DNA from 2 places in the Priestia flexa genome. Region 1 is predicted to be linked to the other one. Evidence: a T-box and tRNA genes for the amino acid it is inferred to sense, from the RefSeq annotation. Region 1 holds a T-box; the other holds one or more tRNA genes.

Region 1 (11,921 bases):
GACGAAGAACGCTGCGGTCTTCACTCATTGGCATCGCTAAACGAACTGTTGATGCAGTATTTAATGCAAACTGTGTTGCTTTCTCTGCACTTGTTAATGAGTATGTTGTTGTTTGAGCTAACCCAGCGCCTTCTAAGAAACGGCGTACTTTACGACGCTTTAGCTGATAATCAGATAAACGGCCTGGCGTTGCTACAGTCACAGGAAGAGTTGTTGGTAAGTGGTCGTACCCATACATACGAGCTACTTCTTCCACAATATCTTCTTCAATTGTAATATCACCGCGACGCGTTGGAACGGTTACGATAATGGCATCGCCTTCCACTTTGCTTTCGAACTGAAGACGATTCATGATTTCTTGAACTTCAGCCATTTCTAGCTCTGTACCAAGAACATGATTGATGCGCTCAAGCGTTACAGATACAACAGCTGGTTCAATTGTCATTTCATCAAATTCAACTGTTCCTGAAACAATTTCTCCACCCGCATAAGCAGCCATTAGTTCAGCAGCACGATCAGCTGCTATACGTGTGCGGCTTGGGTCGATTCCTTTTTCAAAACGTGCACTTGCTTCACTACGAAGACCGTGCTCTTTCGATGTTTGGCGCACAGATAACCCGCGGAAGTAAGCAGATTCAATTAACACATTTACTGTGTCATCTTGGACTTCAGAATTCGCTCCTCCCATTACACCGGCTAAAGCGATTGGGTCTTTACCATTTGTAATGACAAGCTGGTTCTCTTTTAGTACACGTTTTTGATCATCGAGAGTTACAATTTCTTCGCCTTCTTGTGCATGACGAACAACAACTTCTTTTGAGCCAAGACGATCATAATCAAACGCATGAAGTGGTTGACCGTATTCAAGTAAAATGTAGTTTGTAATATCAACTACGTTATTGTGTGGTCGAATCCCAGCTGCCATCAAGCGCGTTTGCATCCATAGCGGTGACGGCGCAATTTTAACATTTTTCACCATACGTGCTACGTATAAAGGATTATCTTCTTTTGCTTCTACTGCAACTGAAATGTAATCCGATGCTTTTTCTTCCGTCTCTTGAAACTCAACCTCTGGGTATTTTACTTCACGATTTAAGATTGCTGCTACTTCATGAGCTACCCCTAGCATGCTTAAACAGTCTGAACGATTTGGCGTTAAGCCAAGTTCTAATACTTCATCATGCAAATTCAATGCTTCTAAAGCATCTGCTCCAACTTCAGCATCGCTTGGGAATACAAAGATTCCTTCTTGGTAATCTTTTGCGACAAGCTTGCTTTCAATTCCAAGCTCTTGAAGAGAACAAATCATGCCGTTTGATTCTTCACCGCGAAGCTTAGCACGCTTAATTTTAAAATCGCCTGGTAATACAGCGCCTACTTTAGCTACCGCTACCTTTTGACCTTGTGCTACGTTTGGAGCACCACAAACGATTTGAACCGTTTCATCCCCAAGGTCAACCTGACAACGACTTAACTTATCTGCGTTTGGATGCTGTTCACGTTCTACTACGTGACCGATGACAACACCGCTTACGCCTTTATTTAAATTTTCTACACCTTCAACTTCAATTCCACTTTTTGTGACTTTATCAGCAAGTTCTTCAGCTTTTACTCCTGATAAATCTACATATTCTTGCAACCAACGATATGATACAAACATGTTAGTCCCTCCTTTATACTTGTTTGAATTGATTTAAGAAACGAGCATCATTTGTATAGAAATGACGAATATCATCAACGCCGTGCTTTAACATAGCGATACGCTCTACGCCTATTCCAAATGCAAAGCCGCGATATTTTTTAGAGTCATAGCCGGCCATTTCAAGTACATTTGGATGTACCATACCAGCACCTAAAATTTCAATCCAGCCTGTTTGCTTACAAACATTACAGCCTTTTCCTCCACATTTAGCACATGATACGTCCACTTCAACAGATGGTTCAGTAAATGGGAAAAAGCTTGGACGTAGACGAATTTCACGCTCTGCACCGAACATTTTTTTCACAAATACCTCAAGCGTTCCTTTTAAATCACTCATACGAATATTTTCATCTACAACTAAACCTTCAATTTGCATAAATTGATGTGAATGCGTAGCGTCATCATCATCACGACGATATACTTTACCAGGACAAATGATTTTGATTGGACCTTTCCCTTCATTTCCATTCATTACGCGGGCTTGTACTGTTGATGTATGAGTACGTAATAACGTTTCTTCAGTAATATAGAACGTATCCTGCATATCACGTGCTGGGTGACCCTTTGGTAAATTTAACGCTTCGAAGTTGTAGTAATCTTGCTCCACTTCAGGTCCTTCAGCTACTTCATAGCCCATGCCTAAAAACAAATCTTCAACCTCTTCAATTACGCTTGTTAGCGGATGATGTGTACCGACTTTAACTGGTCGACCAGGAAGTGTCACATCGATTGTTTCTGAAGCTAGTTTACGGTTGATTTCTTCTGCTTCTAGCGCCGCTTGCTTTTCTTCAATCTTTGAAGCGATTGCTTCGCGCACTTCATTTGCAAGTGCTCCCATTACAGGACGCTCTTCAGCAGATAATTTCCCCATTCCGCGAAGTACTTCTGTAATTGGTCCTTTTTTTCCTAAATAAGCTACACGTACATCATTCAATGCTTTTAAATCTTTTGAGTCATCAATTTTAACAATCGCTTCTTGTTGCAGCTCTTGTAAACGCTCTTTCATTGAATAATCCTCCTTTTGTTTTAAAAAATTGCAAATAAAAAAACCTCTCCCAAAAAGGGACGAGGTTTAATCGCGTTACCACCCTTGTTAACCATGCATCTGCACAGTTCACTTCATTAACGTTAACGGAATATCCGGAACACCTTTACATCAAAAATGATGGTCCAAGTGTCAACTCAAGAGGTGAATTCACTTATTGCGCTTATAAAAATGCTTTCAGTCACGGCATTTTCTCCCTGAATAACGCTACATAAGCTACTGCTCTCTATCACTGCTTTTCGCATATTTAGCTATTGTATTATTATAGTGAAAACGGCTAGCCGTTGCAACTACATTCCACGTAAATAGTACATTAAAATTGCTGATGCAATTGCTACATTTAACGATTCACTCTTTCCAAATATCGGTATATATAGGTTATGGTCCGTTTCATTCAGCACCGCTGAGCTTACACCTTGCCCTTCGTTACCAACAATCAGAGCAAAAGCTTCTGGCTTTTCAACTTCCGTGTACACAGAAGCATTTTGTAATGATGTACCATACACGCTAACTCCACATTCCTTTAGTTCTTTAATCGCACTAATTAAGTCTTTCTTAATAACAGGCAAGTTAAAGATTGCACCTTGAGTCGAACGGATGACTTTACTGTTATAAACATCTACACAGCCTGCTCCAATAATGACTGCATCGATTCCAGCAGCTTCTGCTGTACGAATAATGGTTCCTACGTTACCTGGATCTTGGACGGCATCTAACAGCACTAATCGACGCGCTGTCTGTAAGACGGATGATGATTGGTTTTGGTAACAAACGGCTGCAATTCCCTGAGGGGTTTCTGTATCAGCAATTGCTTTAATAACAGCAGGCGTCACCACAATCATCTCAACCGTATCAACATTCCAATGCGATGGAATATCAACATTATCAGCAAGAATGAGATACTTAATCATTTCTCTTTGGTTTAAAGCTTCTTCGACAAGATGAAAGCCTTCCACCAAAAATAAACCTTGATTATCGCGCTCTTTTTTTGTATGTAATTTTTTCCATAGTTTAACCTGTGGGTTCTTCACGGAATCAATTCGCTTCACCAAACATAACTCCTCTATTTATCAATTTCAGTTACGATACATAAATTGAATGTGACATACACAAACTATTTTTGATTTTACTATCTATAGTTGAGGTGATCACGATGGATCTTAATTTACGAAATGCTATTATATCAAATGTTTCAGGTAATTCTCAAGAAGAGCTTGAAGCAACGATTATGGATGCTATCAAAAGCGGTGAAGAAAAAATGCTTCCAGGTCTAGGTGTACTTTTCGAAGTACTATGGGAAAACTCGCCTAAAAGTGAAAAAGAAGAAATTTTAACAACACTTGAAAATAGCTTAAAGTAAGTACAAAAGGTGCACTCAAATCGAGTGCACCTTTTGTTTTATTCAAACGTAATTTTATTAACCGTTTCACCATCAAGTTTTTTAATAACTTCTGTAATTAACTTCACCGCATTTTCATAATCATCGCGATGTAACATTGCGGCATGTGAATGAATATAGCGAGTTGCAATTGTAATAGATAGTGCAGGTACGCCGTTAGCTGAAATATGAATAGCTCCTGAATCAGTACCACCGCCTGATAACGCATCAAACTGATATGGGATGTTCATTTCATCTGCTACATCTGTTACAAAGTCACGTAGACCTTTGTGAGAAACCATTGATGCATCATATAAAATGATTTGTGGACCGTCACCCATTTTTGATGCTGCTTCTTTTTCAGACACTCCAGGCGTATCACCAGCAATACCTACATCTACGCCAAATGCAATATCAGGTTGAATAAGATTGGCTGACGTTTTTGCACCGCGTAAACCAACTTCTTCTTGCGCTGTTCCAACACCGTATACAACGTTTGGATGCTCTTGACCCTTTAAATTCTTGAGCACATCAATAGCAATAGCACAGCCGATACGGTTATCCCACGCTTTAGCTAAAAGCATTTTTTCGTTATTCATAACGGTAAATTCAAAATACGGAACAATTTGATCGCCAGGCTTTACGCCCCATTCCATTGCTTCTTCACGACTAGATGCACCGATATCAATAAACATATCCTTAATCTCAACCGTCTTCTTACGTACTTCAGCAGGTAAAATATGAGGAGGTTTAGAACCGATAACTCCTGTAATATCGCCTTTGCGCGTTACAATTGTAACACGTTGCGCTAGCATAACTTGCGACCACCAGCCACCTACAGTTTGAAAACGAATGAAGCCTTTATCATCAATTTGAGTGACCATAAAGCCAACTTCATCTAAATGACCTGCAACCATAATTTTAGGGCCTTTTTCATCACCAACTTTTTTGGCAATAAGGCTTCCAAGTCCGTCTGTTGAAATGCTATCAGCATAAGATTCAATATATTTTTTCATCACTTCTCTTGGTTCGCGTTCGTTTCCAGGAATACCTTTTGCATCAGTTAAGTCTTTTAACATTTGTAATGTTTCATCTAACTTTTTCATTTATCCATACCCCTTTCATATGTATATCTTTTATTATATAAGAAAGCATTTTCAGAGGAAATGTTTTCTTCTTAATACCCTTCGTCTTGACGCTTAAAGTTCACTTCATTTTTCATAATATAAGCCGTTTTCACTTCCTCAGCTGCGAAGCCAAGAATTTCTCCAAGACCCATGTATGAAGAGAATGCTTCTATGTACTGTTCTTGATCTACGCTTCCTTTTAATTGTGTGAGCAAAGAGAACACATGTAAAAATTGTTCTGTTGCAGTTTCTTTGTCCGCTTTAACCGGAAGTTCTTCAATTGAATCAAATCCCCATTCAATTCCTAAAGATAATAAGAAGTGAACACCGTCTACGAACTCTTCTAAAATAACCTTTTTATCTGCCGACGGTTTTAGGCTCCAAAATTTGAAACAACGCGTTTCATTAGCCAGCTCGCCTAATTCTACTAATAAAGCAAGAAGTTTGCGGGAAACCAAGTCTTCGTTTTGAAGGTTATGATTTGTTTCAATATGTTGATCTAGCTGGCGCTGCATGTTAAATAAAGACTGTAAGTTCATATCTAATCTCTCCTAAAATAAAATAAATATTAATATAAAATTAAAAATAAATGAAACCTTTTTGCCCTTTATACGTACTGTTAGGAAACAACCCTCGGCAAGGAGGCGATATCGCTTTGATTGTGCTCTTAATGCGACTATTAGTAATTGCTTTATTAGTCTATTTCGTTCTTTTTATTATACGATATGTTCGAAATCCAAAACGAAAATTAATGCAAGCCAAAGAGCAAAATGAATTTTACGTGGTGGATGAAGCAGAAAATGTTCGTAAAAATTTGGAGTTAACGTATAAAGGTGTTTTGTTTGAAGGCGAAAAATATATAAATGAACAAATTTTTTCTATTACTATGTTATTAAAAAATCCTGACCAGCTCAATGATTTAACTCATGAGGATATCAGATTGGTATCTGCTAAGGTATCAACTTTATACCCAAAAGCCATTATTAGCTGGAAAAGTCCCGTACGAGAGTTTTTAAAGAAAGAGCCACAAAAGCAATAGCTTTTGGGCTTTTTTATTGAGAAAGCTTTTGATAAACAGTGTGCTTACTTCTTGTTGAAGAAGGCCTCTCTGCTTAGTGTGATTTCCATTCCAGATTGTTCCGTTTCCGCAGGGAGAGCGCCGACCCTCCTTGTATACTGTGAGGTCTCACCTGACTCGCTAGTCCTGCTGAAGTATCACATCTTTCATTTCAATCACGGGGCTTTTGGATAGGGAAGCCTTTTGATGAGATTACTCTCTTGAAGGAATTTTAAAAACGCTCTCTACTTTGCATATTCAGCTCCATTAACCTCTACGTTTGAAACGTTTTCTTCTAACTCATAGATAAGAAGCCTACTACTACATCTATCTAAAACAATAGCCTTAAAAATAAAAAGCAAGATGTTTGTTCATGGCTTCTCCCATTTCATTTTTCAAATTATTCATCTACATATAGATTAGCAATAATGCCAAATGAACAACCACCAAAGCAGGCAGACCGAAACGAAAGCTTGCGTGCTTTGTTTTGTGACGATAAAGATTCATGCCAATGGTTGCACCTAGAGCTCCTCCGATAATGGCAATCGTCCAAAGTGTTTGCTCTTTGATTCTCCATTCATTTCGCTGAGCTCTTTTTTTGTCTGCATTCATTACATATAAGCCAATAAGGTTGATAAGTATCGCGTATATCATTAAAAGCAAAGATAATCCCTCCAATAAACAAAAAAGTCTTGCTACCTAGTGGTAACAAGACTTTTTAGCAGAAATTACTTCTCTAAGCCTTTTTTAGCAGCTGCTGCTAATTCAGCAAATGCTTTTTCGTCAGCTACAGCTAAGTCAGCAAGCATTTTACGGTTAACTTCAATACCTGCTAATTTTAATCCGTGCATTAAACGGCTGTAAGAAAGACCATTCATACGAGCTGCTGCATTGATACGTGTAATCCATAATTTACGGAAATCACGTTTTTTCTGACGACGGTCACGATAAGCATACATGTATGATTTCATTACTTGCTGATTAGCAACTTTGTATAATCTATGCTTTGAACCGAAGAAACCTTTGGCTAATTTTAAAACTTTTTTACGACGTTTGCGTGTTACTGTACCGCCTTTTACGCGTGGCATAATTGTTACCTCCTGTTATGTTTCTATCTCAACCCAAATTACTTAATGTTATCTAATAAGTGACGAATACGTTTGAAGTCACCTTTGCTTACTAAAGAACCTTTACGTAATTTACGTTTTTGTTTAGTAGATTTGTTAGCGAATAAGTGACTAGTGTAAGCACGAGCACGCTTTAACTTACCGCTTCCAGTTTTTTTGAAACGCTTTGCAGCGCCACGATGTGTTTTCATTTTTGGCATGGGGTGTTCCTCCTCGTTCTATTACTTTTCGTTTTTAGGTGCAAGCACTAGGAACATGCTGCGTCCTTCCATTTTTGGAGCTGATTCAACTGAACTAACATCAGCGCAAGCCTCTGAAAAACGATCAAGTACTTTTTGTCCAATTCCTTTATGAGTAATAGCACGACCCTTAAAACGAATTGACGCTTTTACTTTATCACCTTTTTCAAGGAACTTACGTGCGTTACGAAGTTTTGTGTTAAAATCATGCTCATCGATTGTTGGGCTTAAACGAACTTCCTTTAAGTTAACAACCTTTTGGTTTTTACGAGCTTCTCTTTCTTTACGCTGTTGCTCGTAGCGGAACTTACCGTAGTCCATAATACGACATACAGGTGGTTTCGCGTTTGCAGCAACCATTACTAAGTCAAGATTTGCTCGTGCAGCAATATCAAGTGCTTCATTTTTTGATTTAATTCCTAATTGCTCACCGTTTTGATCAATTAGACGAACTTCGCGAGCTCGAATGCCCTCGTTTACCATCATGTCCTTGCTAATAAGTAGCCACCTCCAAGGTTTAATGAATGAATACGCTTGTGTAGATATTGGTATACACGCAAAAAAGCGTGAGTACACAATGCACCCACACTACTATCGTTAAAAGTAAATACGATGTCAACCTGCTAACTGCTCTATACGCGTCAATCAGGTGAGAAGCGGGTGCTTCTTCTTCTGCACAAACAAGTATTCAATTACTTAAGCTATTATAGTATCAACAAAGACAAAAGTCAATGATTTCGTTCTTTATTTAACAACAAAAATCATTTTACCAAAGGAAAAACATTTATGCAACATTTTTTTTACTTTTTTTAAAAAGGAAAGCAGAGAGGTTGCCCTCTCCGCTTTTTCATTAGCGAGTAATTTCTACTTTTAATCCTGCTAAGAACTGCTCAAAATCAACAGTTTCTGAATTTTGCTCACCGTATTTACGAACATTAACCGCTTTTTCTTCTACTTCTTTATCTCCCACTACTAGCATGTAAGGAATTTTTTGCATTTGAGCTTCACGAATTTTATAGCCAATTTTCTCTTCACGTGAATCTAGTTCCACACGTACGCCAGCTAACTGAAGTTTCTCTTGAACTTCTTTTGCATAGTCTAGGTGAACAGTTGGCGATACTGGAATCACTTGAACTTGAACAGGTGCTAACCATGTTGGGAATGCCCCTTTGTATTCTTCAATTAAGAAAGCAACAAAGCGCTCCATTGTTGATACGACACCTCGGTGAATAACAACCGGACGATGCTGTTTTCCATCTTCACCGATATATGTTAGATCAAAACGCTCTGGCAATAAGAAGTCCAGCTGCACTGTTGAAAGAGTTTCTTCTTTTCCAAGAGCCGTTTTAACTTGAACGTCTAGCTTCGGACCGTAGAATGCTGCTTCACCCTCTGCTTCGTAATAGTCTAAGCCAAGCTCATCCATCGCGTCTTTTAACATGGTTTGTGCTTTTTCCCACATTGCATCATCATCAAAGTATTTCTCTGTATCTTCTGGATCACGATACGATAAGCGGAACGAGTAATTTTCAAAGCCAAAGTCTTTGTATACAGCTTCTACTAAGCGAACCACACGAATTAATTCGTCTTTAATTTGGTCTGGACGAACAAAGATATGTGCATCATTTAGCGTCATACCGCGAACACGCTGAAGACCTGCAAGTGCACCTGACATTTCATAGCGGTGCATCGTACCTAGCTCTGCAATACGAATTGGTAATTCACGATAGCTGTGGATATCATTTTTATATACCATCATATGGTGTGGACAGTTCATTGGACGAAGAACTAAATCTTCATTATCCATTTCCATTGCTGGGAACATACCGTCTTGATAGTGATCCCAGTGACCTGATGTTTTATATAGCTCTACGCTACCTAGGACTGGTGTATACACATGTTGATAACCTAACGCAACCTCTTTATCCACAATGTAGCGCTCAATAACGCGACGAATTGTTGCACCTTTTGGTAACCATAATGGAAGACCTTGTCCAACTTTTTGTGAGTTTGTGAATAAGTTAAGCTCTTTACCAATTTTACGGTGATCACGCTCTTTCGCTTCTTCTAATAAACGTAAGTGCTCATCTAAATCTGCTTTTTTGAAGAATGCCGTGCCATAAATGCGCTGCAACATTTGATTGTTGCTATCTCCACGCCAGTAAGCACCTGCAATATTTAACAGTTTAAACTCTTTAATTTTTCCTGTTGATGGAACGTGGACACCTCGGCAAAGATCAAAGAATTCTCCTTGGTGATAAACCGTTACAGTCTCACCTGCTGGAATAGCATCGATAAGCTCTAACTTTAATTCATCTCCAACTTCTTTATAAAGCTCAATTGCTTCTTCACGAGACACTTCGCGACGCTCAATATCAATATTGGCGTTTACAATCTTCTTCATTTCTTTTTCAATTTCAATTAGATCGTCAGGTGTAATGGATTGCTCCATATCAATGTCATAATAAAATCCATTCTCAATAACTGGTCCTACACCAAGCTGGACCTTTTGATCTTTAAAAACACGCTTAATTGCTTGAGCCATTAAGTGCGCCGTACTGTGACGCATAATCTCAAGTGCTTCACCTGAATCTTGTGTGATGATTTCAAGCTGACCGTCTGCATGGATTGGTGTACGCAAATCTAAAAGCTCACCGTTTACTTTACCCGCAATTGATTTTTTCTTTAGCCCTGGGCTAATTGATGATGCAATTTGTTCTGTGGTTGTACCTTTAGGATACTCTTTTACTGCTCCATCTGGAAATGTCATTGAAATAACTTCTGACATGTGATTCAACTCCTTATTTATCTCAATATAATCTTGCATAAACTGGTTATTTACGCAAATAAAAAAACTCGTCCCTTAATAAGGGACGAGTTGTGTATACACGTGGTACCACCCTTGTTTCTGTCTTTTTGCTTAACAAGGCACAATGAAAGACAGCTCGAGGTTTGATAACGGAAATTCCGTCAGTAATTACTAAAGTAAAATACTTGTTTACTACTGAAGTTTAGAGGTGGTAAGGATATAAATCGTGTTAAGAATCTTTCAGCCACGGATTCTCTCTCTAATAAACCGTAAATATAAACTCATGTCCTCATCATTACTTATCGCTGATTAAAATTTTTACAATATGAGCCTATTATATTCATTTTTAAAATAGAAATCAACCTCTCAAGTCAGATTCTCTTTTTTTAAAAATGCCGCTTCTTGTTTTGTGCATATGACCACTCGTTCTTGAAAAAGATTTTGAATAGTATAAATGAAATCATGTGTATTCTCACGATCACTATAAATATAAATATGCTGCGGAGATAGTGTAATGAGAGGCGCTATAACGGATGGGTCTATGTATAACGACTCATTCTTTTTCATAAATTCTTCAGCCAGATGTTGACGCTGATTCACTGTTAGCAATCCAAAGTTTTCATCATAGAGTTGAAATTCGTTCTCTTGTGAATGCACAACATGTACAGCTTCGCAACTTGCTTCCTCCGTTAAAATAACTTGTCTCAGCTGTTCAACAAACATTTGATATTCATATTCTAGTTTATATTCATCAATAGCGATTTCTAAATAGTACTGTAAGCGAGAGCGATAGTTCTTTAATCGAAACTGGAGAAAAGACTCAAATGTAAACGTAACGTTGTTAACCAGAAAATCTTGAAGCGCTTCTCTAATTAATAAATCTTTAGGCATCGGAAAGTCACGTTTAGGTACGTCAACTTTCTCACCTTCTACAATATGATAGACCATGTCTATCATAAGCTGTAGCTCTTGTTCATCCGTATAGAAAAATTTCTGTGTCAAAATCTCACTTAAAATCGTCTCTTCTTTCTGCTCTAATATAAAGTCTGTCAATACTGGGATTAGCATATCGTGTACAATTTCGTCTCGATTATATGTCACGTCAATTACTAGAAGCTGACTGTTCACAAGTTTAAAGCATTGCGGAGCATATGATAAAGCGCTTCGTTTCGCGCATAGCGACCTGTAAATACCAATTGCTTCTTTCTCATACTTAAAGAAAATTCTCACTAATGTTAGCCCCCTTTTGGACACGCTTTATTTATATATATGGGGCAACATGAAAAAAATGAGCAAGTCCTTACATGAAATGTAAAAGAACTGCTCATTTATTACGTTTATTTTCACCTTCTACCTTTACAGGAGTGGCTAACGTCTTGATTCGTTCCATAATGCGGGCAGCTTTTAGCTCTTCTTCCTCGCCTTTTTGCGTATACG
Region 2 (11,921 bases), 520 kb from region 1:
GACCTTTGCTTTTCTTGAAAAGTTTCCTTTAGCCATTTCTAATGCCTGCTTACGCATTTCAGACATTGGTCGCGTAATCGTCTGAGCCAGAAAAACACCTAAAAGGGCAGTAATAACTAACGATATAACCGTACCAGAAGCAAAGATACTATTAATTTTCCTCATTTGCTCATAGACCGGCTCCATCGTCGCAATTAAATAAACAGCACCTAGTATCTCTTGTTCTGACTGTAAGCTTTCTCGATTATTTGGATTTGTAGAAGCATTTCCTCCCACATCATCCTGCAGACGAATAGGAACCGTCAATACTCTAATTCTGTCACCGCTTTTACGATATACTTTATTAGAAGATGTTCCTGCTAAAAGGGCATTCGTAACGGCTAAGTCATTTATTTTTTTCCCTACTATTTGTTCAGGGTTTGGGTTTGATGTCCCTATAATACGTCGATTCGGATCGATAACGCGTACCTCTAATATGTCTTTAGAGGAAATCCCCTGCATAGAAGCAAAATCTCTCAATACTACTTCTAAATCTTCTTCTAACGTAGGGGAAGTATCATTACGTGTTTTTTCTAGCTCTTGTTCAATATTATAAGCAAGTAGACCTACACGTTCCGTTAATGAGTTTGTAAAGTTATTAACAAGTTCTTTTTCTAACTGACGTACAAAGTAGACACCAATAATTTGCATTGCAATTAAAATAAGCAATACATAAATTAGCACAAACTTCAAATGAATGGACTGAAAAAAACGGACTTTCTTCATAATATAGCGTTACTCCTGTTCTGGACTACGCAAATAATAACCTACCCCACGTCTTGTTACAATCCACATTGGATGGCTTGGGTTATCTTCAATTTTCTCACGCAATCTTCGAACCGTAACGTCAACTGTTCGAACATCACCAAAGTAGTCATATCCCCACACTGTCTGTAACAAATGCTCCCGCGTCATGACTTGTCCAATATGTTTCGCCAAGTAATGCAGCAATTCAAACTCACGATGTGTTAATTCAATTGTTTCTCCACGCTTTGAAACAATATAAGCATCTGGATGAATGACAAGTGCACCGATTGTTATCTCATTACTCTCTTCTTCTTCAACATTATTTGAAATCTGTTGATGTCTTCTTAAATTCGCTTTTACTCGCGCCAATAGCTCTCTCGTACTGAAAGGCTTTGTTACATAATCATCTGCACCTAGCTCAAGACCAAGCACTTTATCGATTTCAGAGTCTTTAGCTGTCAGCATAATAATTGGCATATCATACTTTTTTCGAACTTCTCGACAGACTTCCATGCCGTCCTTTTGTGGCAGCATAATATCTAACAGAATCATTTCTGGTTGTACTTCTTCAACTTTTTCAAGTGCTTCTACACCATCATAAGCACAAAATACTTCGTAACCTTCTTTTTGCAGATTAAATTTCAAAATATCTGCAATTGGTTTTTCGTCATCTACTACTAAAATACGTTTATCCATGATCATCGTTCTCCTTTTATCATTTCGAACAAAAATAGGAAAGTAAGTATTCATAATGTTTGAATACACTAATTGTATTATACTTCATAACATAGTAATCGTCACAAATTCATCCTCTACTATACAATAACCTCATTAATTTTCAACCATATACAAACAAAAAAGCATGACTTTTAAAAGTCATGCTTTTTATGGCTCGGGACGGAATCGAACCGCCGACACAAGGATTTTCAGTCCTTTGCTCTACCAACTGAGCTACCGAGCCATTATCAAATGGCGGTCCCGACGGGAATCGAACCCGCGATCTCCTGCGTGACAGGCAGGCATGTTAACCGCTACACCACGGGACCCTCAGCTTATAATATGTAATAAAAATGACCCGTACGGGATTCGAACCCGTGTTACCGCCGTGAAAGGGCGGTGTCTTAACCGCTTGACCAACGGGCCATAGTAACAAAAGTGAGCCATGAAGGACTCGAACCTTCGACCCTCTGATTAAAAGTCAGATGCTCTACCAACTGAGCTAATGGCTCATACTATGAATATCAGCGACATGTATAATAATAACATGATTTAAACACTGAATGCAATAGTTTTTTTAGAAAAATATTTTTAAAAAATGAATTCAATATAAAAAACCAACGTTTAAAAAACTAAACGTTGGTTTTTTTTAAAAGTATTAGCTATAAACTCCGCGTAATACGTTTGTTTGTTTGCGATCTGGTCCCACTGAGAAAATAGATAATGGAATACCAGTTAATTGTGAAACACGCTCTAAGTAATGACGTGCGTTCTCAGGTAATTCATCTAAAGATTTCACACCTGTGATATCTTCCGTCCAACCTGGAAGCTCTTCATAAACAGGCTCACATTTAGCTAAAACGTTTAAGCTAGCTGGGAATTCCTCAACAATTTTACCTTCATAGCGATATGCTACACAGATTTTCAATTTTTCAATTCCTGTTAAAACATCGATTGAGTTTAATGATAAATCTGTAATACCACTTACGCGACGTGCGTGACGAACAACTACGCTGTCAAACCAACCAACGCGACGTGGACGACCCGTTGTTGTTCCGTATTCACGACCTACTTCACGAATTTGATCACCAATTTCGTTTGTTAGTTCTGTTGGGAATGGACCGTCACCAACACGAGTTGTGTATGCTTTTGAAACACCTACTACGTGCTTGATTTTTGAAGGCCCTACACCTGAACCGATTGTTACACCACCAGCAACAGGGTTAGAAGATGTTACAAACGGATATGTTCCTTGATCGATATCTAACATAACACCTTGTGCACCTTCAAATAATACGCGACGACCTTCGTCTAGAGCATCATTTAATACAACGGATGTATCAACAACATATTTTGCTACCTGCTGACCATATTCGTAGTATTCATCTAAGATATCTTCTAATTTAAAGCCTTCTACTTCATACATTCTTTCAAGAAGACGATTTTTTTCAGCTAAGTTTTGTGTTAATTTTGCTTCAAACACTTCACGGTCTAATAAATCTGCAATACGGATACCTACACGTGCAGCTTTATCCATATATGCTGGACCAATTCCTTTTTTTGTTGTTCCAATTTTATTATCACCTTTACGCTCTTCTTCTACCTCATCTAATTTTAAGTGGTAAGGTAAAATAACATGCGCACGGTTACTAATACGTAAGTTATCTGTTGTTACATTACGATCGTGTAAATATTTTAATTCTTGAACAAGTGCTTTTGGATCTACAACCATACCATTTCCAATTACACAAATTTTATCATCGTAAAAAATCCCTGAAGGAATTAAATGTAATTTGTACGTTTCACCATTAAACTTAATCGTATGACCAGCATTGTTTCCACCTTGGTAACGTGCAATTACTTCTGCATTTTCTGATAGGAAGTCTGTAATCTTCCCTTTTCCTTCATCTCCCCATTGTGTTCCTACTACAACAACTGAAGACATATCTTAAGCACCTCCGCTTAGTAAGCAACAGCCTACTACGACATAATTTAACCGTAAATAAGTGTATCAATTTATTATAGTAAAGTCAATGTAAATCCGAACTATTTAATCTAAATCAAAGATAATATACTGCTTTTTACCGAACATATACTAATATAAACAAAAAAACCTCTCGGATTGAGAGGTTTATGCACCTGGTGGTACACCCGAATCATCAAAGCGTCTTTCTAAGTTTACGAACTTATTATATTCCTTCACAAAAGCTAATTGAACCGTTCCAACTGGACCGTTACGCTGCTTAGCAATAATGATTTCAATGATGTTCTGATTTTCAGTATCTTTCTCATAGTAGTCTTCACGATATAAAAAGGCTACAATATCGGCATCTTGTTCGATACTCCCTGATTCACGAATATCGGACATCATTGGCCTTTTATCTTGACGTTGCTCAACCCCACGGGAAAGCTGAGATAATGCAATAACAGGAACCTGAAGTTCACGTGCTAATGCTTTTAACGAGCGAGAGATCTCTGATACTTCTTGTTGACGATTCTCGCCGCTTCGACCGTTCCCTTGAATTAACTGTAGATAATCAATTAAAATCATTCCTAGACCGCCTTCTTGCTTCAGACGTCTACATTTTGAACGGATTTCTCCTACGCGTACACCTGGCGTATCATCTATATAAATACCAGCATTAGATAAAGAACCCATCGCCATGGTTAGCTTTCCCCAATCCTCTGATGTTAAGGATCCTGTTCTTAGTCTTTGTGCATCAATATTACCTTCAGCACAAAGCATCCTCATGACAAGCTGCTCCGCTCCCATCTCCAAACTGAAAATCGCTACATTTTCATCTGTCTTGGTTGCTACGTTTTGTGCGATATTCAATGCAAACGCTGTTTTACCTACTGATGGACGTGCAGCAACAATAATTAGGTCATTTCGCTGGAATCCAGCAGTCATATGATCTAAATCCGTAAATCCTGTTGGAATGCCTGTAATATCACCTTTACGATTGTGAAGAACTTCGATGTTGTCATAAGTTTGCACCAAAACATCTTTAATATTTTGAAACACGCCCGTATTTTTACGCTGTGCTACTTCTAAAATATTTTTTTCCGCTTCATTTAATAAGACTTCGACTTCATCTTCTCTCGCATAACCTTCTGAAGCAATATCAGTAGCCGTTCGAATAAGCCTGCGAAGAATAGATTTTTCCTCTACAATTTTCGCATAATATTCAATGTTAGCAGCTGTTGGTACGGAATTAGCTAAATCACTTAGATACGCCACTCCGCCTATTTCTTCTAAGATTTTTTGATTTGCTAAATCTGATGTAACCGTAACTAAGTCAACTGGTTCACCTTGATCTGAAAGTTTTAGCATACACGTAAAAATCTTTTGGTGAGCTGCTCGATAAAAGTCTTCTGGAATTAATAATTCAGACGCTAATGTTAAAGAAGATGGCTCTAGGAAAATTGCCCCTAATACCGCCTGCTCAGCTTCGATATTTTGAGGCGGTAGACGATCAGCAAAAAGATCATTCATAGTTTCTATGCCCCTCTATCGTTTTTTCGATTATCGCAAATGTTGGCGCGAAATTCTTCGCGCCAACGTTTGATTTATTCTTATTTTAACCCTACTATTTATAGACTAATCTCGCTTACCATTAGTTTTGTTCTGTTACATGAACCTTAACTGTAGCCGTTACTTCTGGGTGTAATTTCACAGGTACATTTGTATAGCCAAGCGCACGAATTGCATCATCTAGCTCAATTTTACGCTTATCAATTTTGATATTATGCTTTTTCTTTAGCTCTTCTGCAATTTGCTTGCTTGTAATAGAACCAAATAAACGGCCGCCTTCACCTGATTTAGCTTTTAATTCTACTGTCAAAGATTCGAGCGTGTTCTTTAGCTCTTTACAATTTTCTAGCTCTTGAGCAGCTTCTTTTTGCTCTTTTTTCTTTTGAGCATCTAATACTTTTACATTACCACCTGTTGCTTCAACAGCATATCCATTTTTCAATAAGAAGTTATGTGCATAACCATCGGCTACGTTTTTAACCTCTCCTTTTTTACCTTTTCCTTTTACATCTTTTAAGAAAATTACTTTCATGACTTTTTCCCTCCATCCAAGTATTCATCAATTGCTTGTTTTAGTAGCTCTTCTGCTTGATCTAACGTCATGTTTTGTAACTGAGTAGCTGCATTAGTTAAATGACCGCCGCCTTGCAAGCTTTCCATAATTACCTGAACGTTGATATCACCTAGCGAGCGAGCACTGATTCCAACAAGCTGATCTCTTCTTTTTGAAATAACAAATGAAGCGACAACTCCGCTAATCGATAATAACGTATCAGCAGCTTGTGCAATCAACACTTGATCATACGTTTCGGCTTCATCTGCTCTTGAGATAGCAATCCCTGCTTTATAAATTTCCGCATGCTCGATAAAACGAGCTCTTTGCACATATTGATTAATGTCTTCTTTAAGGAATTTTTGAACAAGGACTGTGTCAGCCCCTTGAGACCTTAAAAAGGACGCAGCATCAAACGTTCGAGAACCGGTTCTAAGCGTAAAACTTTTCGTATCTACAATAATCCCTGCCAATAAAGCAGTTGCTTCTAGCATATCAATTTTAAAACGCTTAGGCTGATATTCTAACAGCTCTGTCACTAGCTCTGCAGTAGAGGAAGCATATGGTTCCATATATACGAGTAAGGGATCTTCAATAAAGTCCTCACCTCGTCTGTGGTGATCAATGACCACAACGTTTTCAACCCGATTTAATAATCGTTCTTCAATTACAAGCGAAGGCTTATGAGTATCGACGACGACAAGTAGCGTATCGTCACTCACCAGATTAAGCGCCTCATCAGGGGTAATGAATCGTTCCCAAAGATCCGGATTTTTCTTAATCTCTTCTAGAAGCCTCTTTACACCAGTGTCAATATGTTGAGGATCTAAAACGATAAATCCATCTTTTTGATTTACTTGTGCTACTTTTAAAATACCAATCGCAGCGCCTATCGCATCCATATCTGGATATTTATGGCCCATAATAATAACCTGACCACTTTCCGTGATAAGCTCTTTTAAGGCATGAGAAATGACGCGTGCACGTACTCTCGTACGCTTTTCCATTGGATTTGTTTTACCACCATAAAACTTAACTTTACCATTTGGTTGCTTAATCGCTACCTGATCCCCACCACGTCCTAATGCTAAATCAAGGCTGGATTGGGCTAATGCACCTAATTCAGGTAATGGAGAGGTTCCAGTGCCGATTCCCACGCTTAGTGTAAGCGGTATATTCTGTTTGGATGTTTCTTCACGCACTTGATCTAAAATTGAAAACTTACTGCGTTCAAGATGAAGTAACGTTTGCTCATTCATGATTGCAATAAACTTCTCAGAAGATGTACGCTTGATAAAGATACCATATTCTTGAGCCCAATGATTAAGCAGAGAAGTAACTTGGCTATTCAAGTTACTTTTCACTTGGTCATCCATTCCTTGTGTAAGCTCATCATAGTTATCTAAGAAAATAATACCAATGCTGGTTCTCTCATCAGCATACAATTTTTCGATTTCAATCTGCTCTGTAACATCGAAAAAGTAAAGTAGACGTTCTTCTCTTTTGATAATTACTTTAAATTTTCTTTCATGCAAAGTGACTACTTCTGTCTCAACTTCTTGTTTAATTAACGGAACAACACTTTCGGCTACATCATATAAAGAACGTCCTACTAATGAATCCTCATCGAAACAAGAAGCTAAGAAAGGGTTAGTCCATTGAATTTGATATTCATCATTAAACAACATAATCCCAATAGGCATCTCCATCAATGCCTCTTCTCCCACCTTTTTTACTCGGTGAGAAATCATTGAGATATATTTTTCAAGCTCGTCTACTAACATTCGCTCCATTTTAATAAATAGCAGCAAGGTGATAAGTAAAAGAACAAATCCCCCTACCCCAATCATCCAGTTATGATATGTCACTACTCCTACTAAAATAAGAGCAATACTGTACAGTAAATAAAATGGATAACGAATGATATTTTTCTTTGTAAAGACAGGCATCTGTTTCAGCTCCTAATCTTTAAGTTCCACATTAACTTTTATTTATCGACATTCCCGATACGCTTGCGTAAATTAAATCCTAAATCAATTATACCTAAGATACGTACAAATTGAAGGAGAATCGGCAGAATAAATGCCAAAATTGTTACAACCACTGGAATTGCTTTCGAATAACCTTTTTGATATGAAAAGTAAAAGATAAAAGAAAATCCTTGTAACATGACTAACATTTGCAAGGCCATCGCTAAATTTAAGATGGCGATAAACATAAATGATCCCTCTTCAAAATTAAATGAAGGAAATGATAAAATTAATACAATTAAATAGTACCAAATTACACTTTTAGGTAATTGCAGTTCACGAAATGGTGGAAATGATTCAATATCATGCTTCAAACGCTTTAATACAGATGCAGCGATTAACTGAGAAAAGAAGGCACAAACAACCCCCAACATGACAATAAACAGTGGAAGTAAATATTTAAAAGTTGTAATGGTTTGTTCCAACTGTTGAATCTGTTCATCTGTAACGGTTTGTCCTAAACTTTTCATCATATCAACGCTTTGATCAATTGACTGATTCAACGCATTGTTCATTTCACTAATTAAGTTAACATTCATAAGCAAACTTGATAGCACAAACATTAGCAAAAATGCAAGGCTAAAAGCAATGGTTCCACCTAACAATACGCTGTATCGCGCTTTTTTCTGTTGATACAAGTAGCCAATTACAATACCGCTTATACCAAAAACCATTGTTGCTGGTAATGTTACAACTGTCCCAAATAATAATGTTAACAATAAAGATACAATAAAAAACAGAATAGATCTTTTTACACCATGTCTAACTGTATAAACAATAAACGGTACAGCAAGAGCAAGAGTTAAAAACCCACCAATAACCGGTATGTATAGGAGAAACAACAACAGCGCTACAAAAAGGGCTAAAAGTGCTGCTCCTTCGGTAATATAACGAATCCCTTTCACAACTTCACCTCGTATTGTATAAACTATTACTTATTGTATCGATTCAATACAAGAGAAGCAACTATTTCACCAGTTTATCTATTTAGATGTAAAAAGAGACAGCAAGGAAGTCCTCACTGTCTCTTTTTATATTCATTATTCACCTGAAACATATGGTAATAATGCCATTTGACGAGCGCGTTTGATAGCGATCGTTAATTTACGTTGGTATTTAGCGCTTGTTCCAGTTACACGACGAGGTAAAATTTTACCACGCTCTGAAACGAATTTTTTAAGCATATCTACATCTTTGTAGTCGATGTGAGTGATGCCGTTTGCTGTGAAGAAACAAACTTTACGACGTCTGTTACGTCCACCTTTACGTCCACCTGCCATTGAAATACGCCTCCTTCCCTTTTAAACTCTATCCGATTGTATACTTCGCACTTATCACTTTTTAGAATGGTAAGTCATCATCAGAGATGTCGATTGTTTCACCATTATTTGCAAATGGATCATTATCAACGCGAGTATAACCTTGATTACCTGAGTTACGGTTCTGATTATCTCCAAATGGAGAGCCTTGTCCAGATCCACCAGTGTTAGCAAAGTTATTGCGTTGCATATCCCCGCCACCACTTTTTGGTTCTAAGAATTGCACACTTTCTGCCACAACCTCTGTTACATAAACTCGACGACCGTCTTGTCCTTCATAACTACGAGATTGCAAACGTCCATCAACACCAGCTAAACTACCTTTTTTCAAAAAGTTTGCTACATTTTCAGCAGGACGACGCCATACGACACAGTTAATAAAGTCTGCCTCACGTTCACCCTGTTGATTTGTAAATGCGCGGTTTACTGCTAGCGTGAATGTTGCAACTGCAGCTCCATTGGGGGTATAACGTAATTCAGGATCTTTCGTCAAGCGTCCTACGAGAATTACGCGATTCATCATCAGAACCACTCCTTAAGGAAAAAACTATTTATTTAAACGAAAAATTAAGCTTCTTGTTTAACAACGATATGACGGATAATGTCTTCGTTGATCTTAGCAAGACGATCAAACTCAGAAACTGCTTCTGAAGTCGCTGCCACGTCAAGAATCATGTAGTAACCATCGCGGAAATCGTTGATTTCATAAGCTAAACGACGTTTACCCCATTCTTTAACGTTTGCAACTTCTGCACCATTGTCAGTTAAAACACCGTTAAAGCGTTCAACTAATGCTTTTTTTGCTTCGTCATCAATGTTTGGACGGATGATGTACATTACTTCATACTTTCTCATCACTGTCACCTCCTTTTGGTCTAACGGCCCTAAACGGGCAAGGAGCAATAATTATATTACTCACAATTTAAAATTATATCATGTGAACTTTCGAAACGCAATGATATTAAAAGAGTTTCATTCAAAAGAAAAAAAGCACGGCCTAGAGCCGTACTTTTTTATACGTTAAATCTAAAGTGCATAACATCGCCATCTTTAACGATGTATTCTTTTCCTTCAAGACGAACTTTTCCCGCTTCACGTGCAGCTCCCATTGTTCCAGCTGCTAGTAAATCCTCATAAGATACTGTTTCAGCACGGATGAACCCACGCTCAAAGTCTGTATGAATGATACCAGCACATTCAGGTGCCTTCATGCCTGTTTTGAATGTCCATGCGCGTACTTCTTGCTCACCAGCTGTGAAGTATGTTGCAAGGCCTAATAAATCATAAGTGGCACGAATTAATTGGTCTAAACCTGATTGCTCAATTCCAAGCTCTTCAAGGAACATTTCCTTTTCTTCACCTTCAAGCTCAACAATTTCAGATTCAATACGAGCACAAACTACAATTACTTCTGCGCCTTCTTCTTTCGCGTATTCACGTACTTTCGCTACATATTGATTTGATGATGCATCCGCTACCTCATCTTCTGATACGTTCGCTACATACAGAATTGGTTTAATTGTTAAAAGGTGTAGCTGCTTAGCAAGCTTTAATTGCTCATCAGTAAATGAAACAGAGCGAGCAGGTTGTCCAGCTTCAAAAGCTTCTTTTAACTTTTCTAAGATTTCATACTCATACATCGCTTCTTTATCTTTTTGCTTTGCCATCTTTTGAACGCGACCAATTCGCTTGTCCACCGTTTCTAAATCAGCTAGAATTAACTCTAAATTAATTGTCTCAATATCTGAAATAGGATCTACTTTCCCTGAAACGTGAGTAATATTCTCGTCTTCAAAACAACGTACTACGTGACAAATCGCATCTACTTCACGAATGTGAGATAAAAATTTATTTCCTAATCCTTCGCCTTTACTCGCACCTTTTACAATTCCGGCAATATCTGTAAATTCAAATGCTGTTGGAACTGTCTTTTTAGGTTTTACAAGCTCAGTAAGTTTATCTAAACGCTCGTCAGGAACTTCTACAATCCCAACGTTCGGATCAATTGTACAGAAAGGGTAGTTAGCAGATTCTGCTCCCGCTTGTGTAATTGCATTAAATAAAGTTGATTTTCCAACGTTCGGAAGACCAACAATTCCAGCTGTTAAAGCCATATGATTATTCACTCCTCTTTTATATAACCGAAAACCAGTTAACCTTTCACAATTATAGTAATTCACATTTGAAAACACAAGCTTTATTGACTGGAAAAGCGTGTCCTAATCCTTCATTTATATGAATTACTTTTTCAGTTATTCTTCATGCTTTACTAAAATCTTTTTCATTTTTCGAGCAAAATCCTTACGAGGAATCATGACACTATGACCACAGCCTTCGCATTTAATTCGAACATCCATTCCCATTCGAATTATTTTCCATCTATTCTCTCCACAAGGGTGGGGCTTTTTCATTTCTACAATGTCATTTAAACCAAATTCTTTTTGATTCAATTACTGTGACCTCCTTGATTTTCTCGATGATTTAATACACTTTTTTGATCTTCACCACGATTATACATAATCATCTTCGCAAAAGGAACTTCAATACCATATTCGTTTAATCTCATTCTTACTTCTTTACGAATCATACGTGAAATGTGAAAATGTCTCATCGGCTTCACTTCACTTGTAATACGCATAACGACTTCATTTGCTTGCATTGTTTGAACTCCTAGTAATTCTGGTGTTTTTACCATATCTTCATATTTCCCAGGCAATTCTTCTAATAACTCCAGAATAATTTTTTCTGCTTTTTGAATATCTTCCTCATATGAGATACTAACATCCACAAATGCGATACTATTATGCAGCGAAAAGTTTGTCACTTCTATAATGCTTCCATTAGGCAAGATATTAATTTCTCCTGTCCAACTTTTAATTTTAGTTGTCCGCAAACCAATTTCTTCGACAGTGCCTTCAAATGCACCGATTCGTACATAATCTCCTACAGAGAACTGATCTTCAAATATAATAAAGAAGCCT

Evidence for each region. The T-box of region 1 lies ahead of pheS (phenylalanine--tRNA ligase subunit alpha). A T-box ahead of a tRNA ligase gene usually reads a tRNA of that ligase, here a tRNA-Phe.
Region 2: it has a tRNA-Phe gene. The T-box ahead of pheS (phenylalanine--tRNA ligase subunit alpha) is inferred to sense a tRNA for this amino acid. The anticodon was not compared.

The regions. Positions count from the first base shown of each region.
Region 1 is NZ_CP090431.1:3,197,692-3,209,612, forward strand. It holds gene pheT (phenylalanine--tRNA ligase subunit beta) at 1-1,660, opposite strand, end outside; gene pheS (phenylalanine--tRNA ligase subunit alpha) at 1,674-2,708, opposite strand; T-box leader at 2,761-2,989, opposite strand; gene LZP85_RS16460 (TrmH family RNA methyltransferase) at 3,038-3,796, opposite strand; gene sspI (small acid-soluble spore protein SspI) at 3,901-4,107, shown strand; gene LZP85_RS16470 (M42 family metallopeptidase) at 4,146-5,231, opposite strand; gene LZP85_RS16475 (dUTP diphosphatase) at 5,303-5,791, opposite strand; gene LZP85_RS16480 (hypothetical protein) at 5,914-6,291, shown strand; gene LZP85_RS16485 (DUF1294 domain-containing protein) at 6,718-6,972, opposite strand; gene rplT (50S ribosomal protein L20) at 7,038-7,397, opposite strand; gene rpmI (50S ribosomal protein L35) at 7,436-7,636, opposite strand; gene infC (translation initiation factor IF-3) at 7,658-8,161, opposite strand; ribosomal protein L20 leader region at 8,228-8,353, opposite strand; gene thrS (threonine--tRNA ligase) at 8,526-10,463, opposite strand; gene ytxC (sporulation protein YtxC) at 10,851-11,714, opposite strand; gene dnaI (primosomal protein DnaI) at 11,809-11,921, opposite strand, start outside.
Region 2 is NZ_CP090431.1:3,719,069-3,730,989, forward strand. It holds gene walK (cell wall metabolism sensor histidine kinase WalK) at 1-765, opposite strand, end outside; gene yycF (response regulator YycF) at 775-1,482, opposite strand; tRNA gene LZP85_RS19115 (tRNA-Phe) at 1,675-1,747, opposite strand; tRNA gene LZP85_RS19120 (tRNA-Asp) at 1,757-1,832, opposite strand; tRNA gene LZP85_RS19125 (tRNA-Glu) at 1,858-1,929, opposite strand; tRNA gene LZP85_RS19130 (tRNA-Lys) at 1,943-2,015, opposite strand; gene LZP85_RS19135 (adenylosuccinate synthase) at 2,162-3,448, opposite strand; gene dnaB (replicative DNA helicase) at 3,635-4,999, opposite strand; gene rplI (50S ribosomal protein L9) at 5,121-5,570, opposite strand; gene LZP85_RS19150 (DHH family phosphoesterase) at 5,567-7,540, opposite strand; gene LZP85_RS19155 (YybS family protein) at 7,579-8,526, opposite strand; gene rpsR (30S ribosomal protein S18) at 8,662-8,901, opposite strand; gene ssb (single-stranded DNA-binding protein) at 8,963-9,463, opposite strand; gene rpsF (30S ribosomal protein S6) at 9,508-9,795, opposite strand; gene ychF (redox-regulated ATPase YchF) at 9,954-11,054, opposite strand; gene LZP85_RS19180 (DUF951 domain-containing protein) at 11,193-11,390, opposite strand; gene LZP85_RS19185 (mechanosensitive ion channel family protein) at 11,387-11,921, opposite strand, start outside.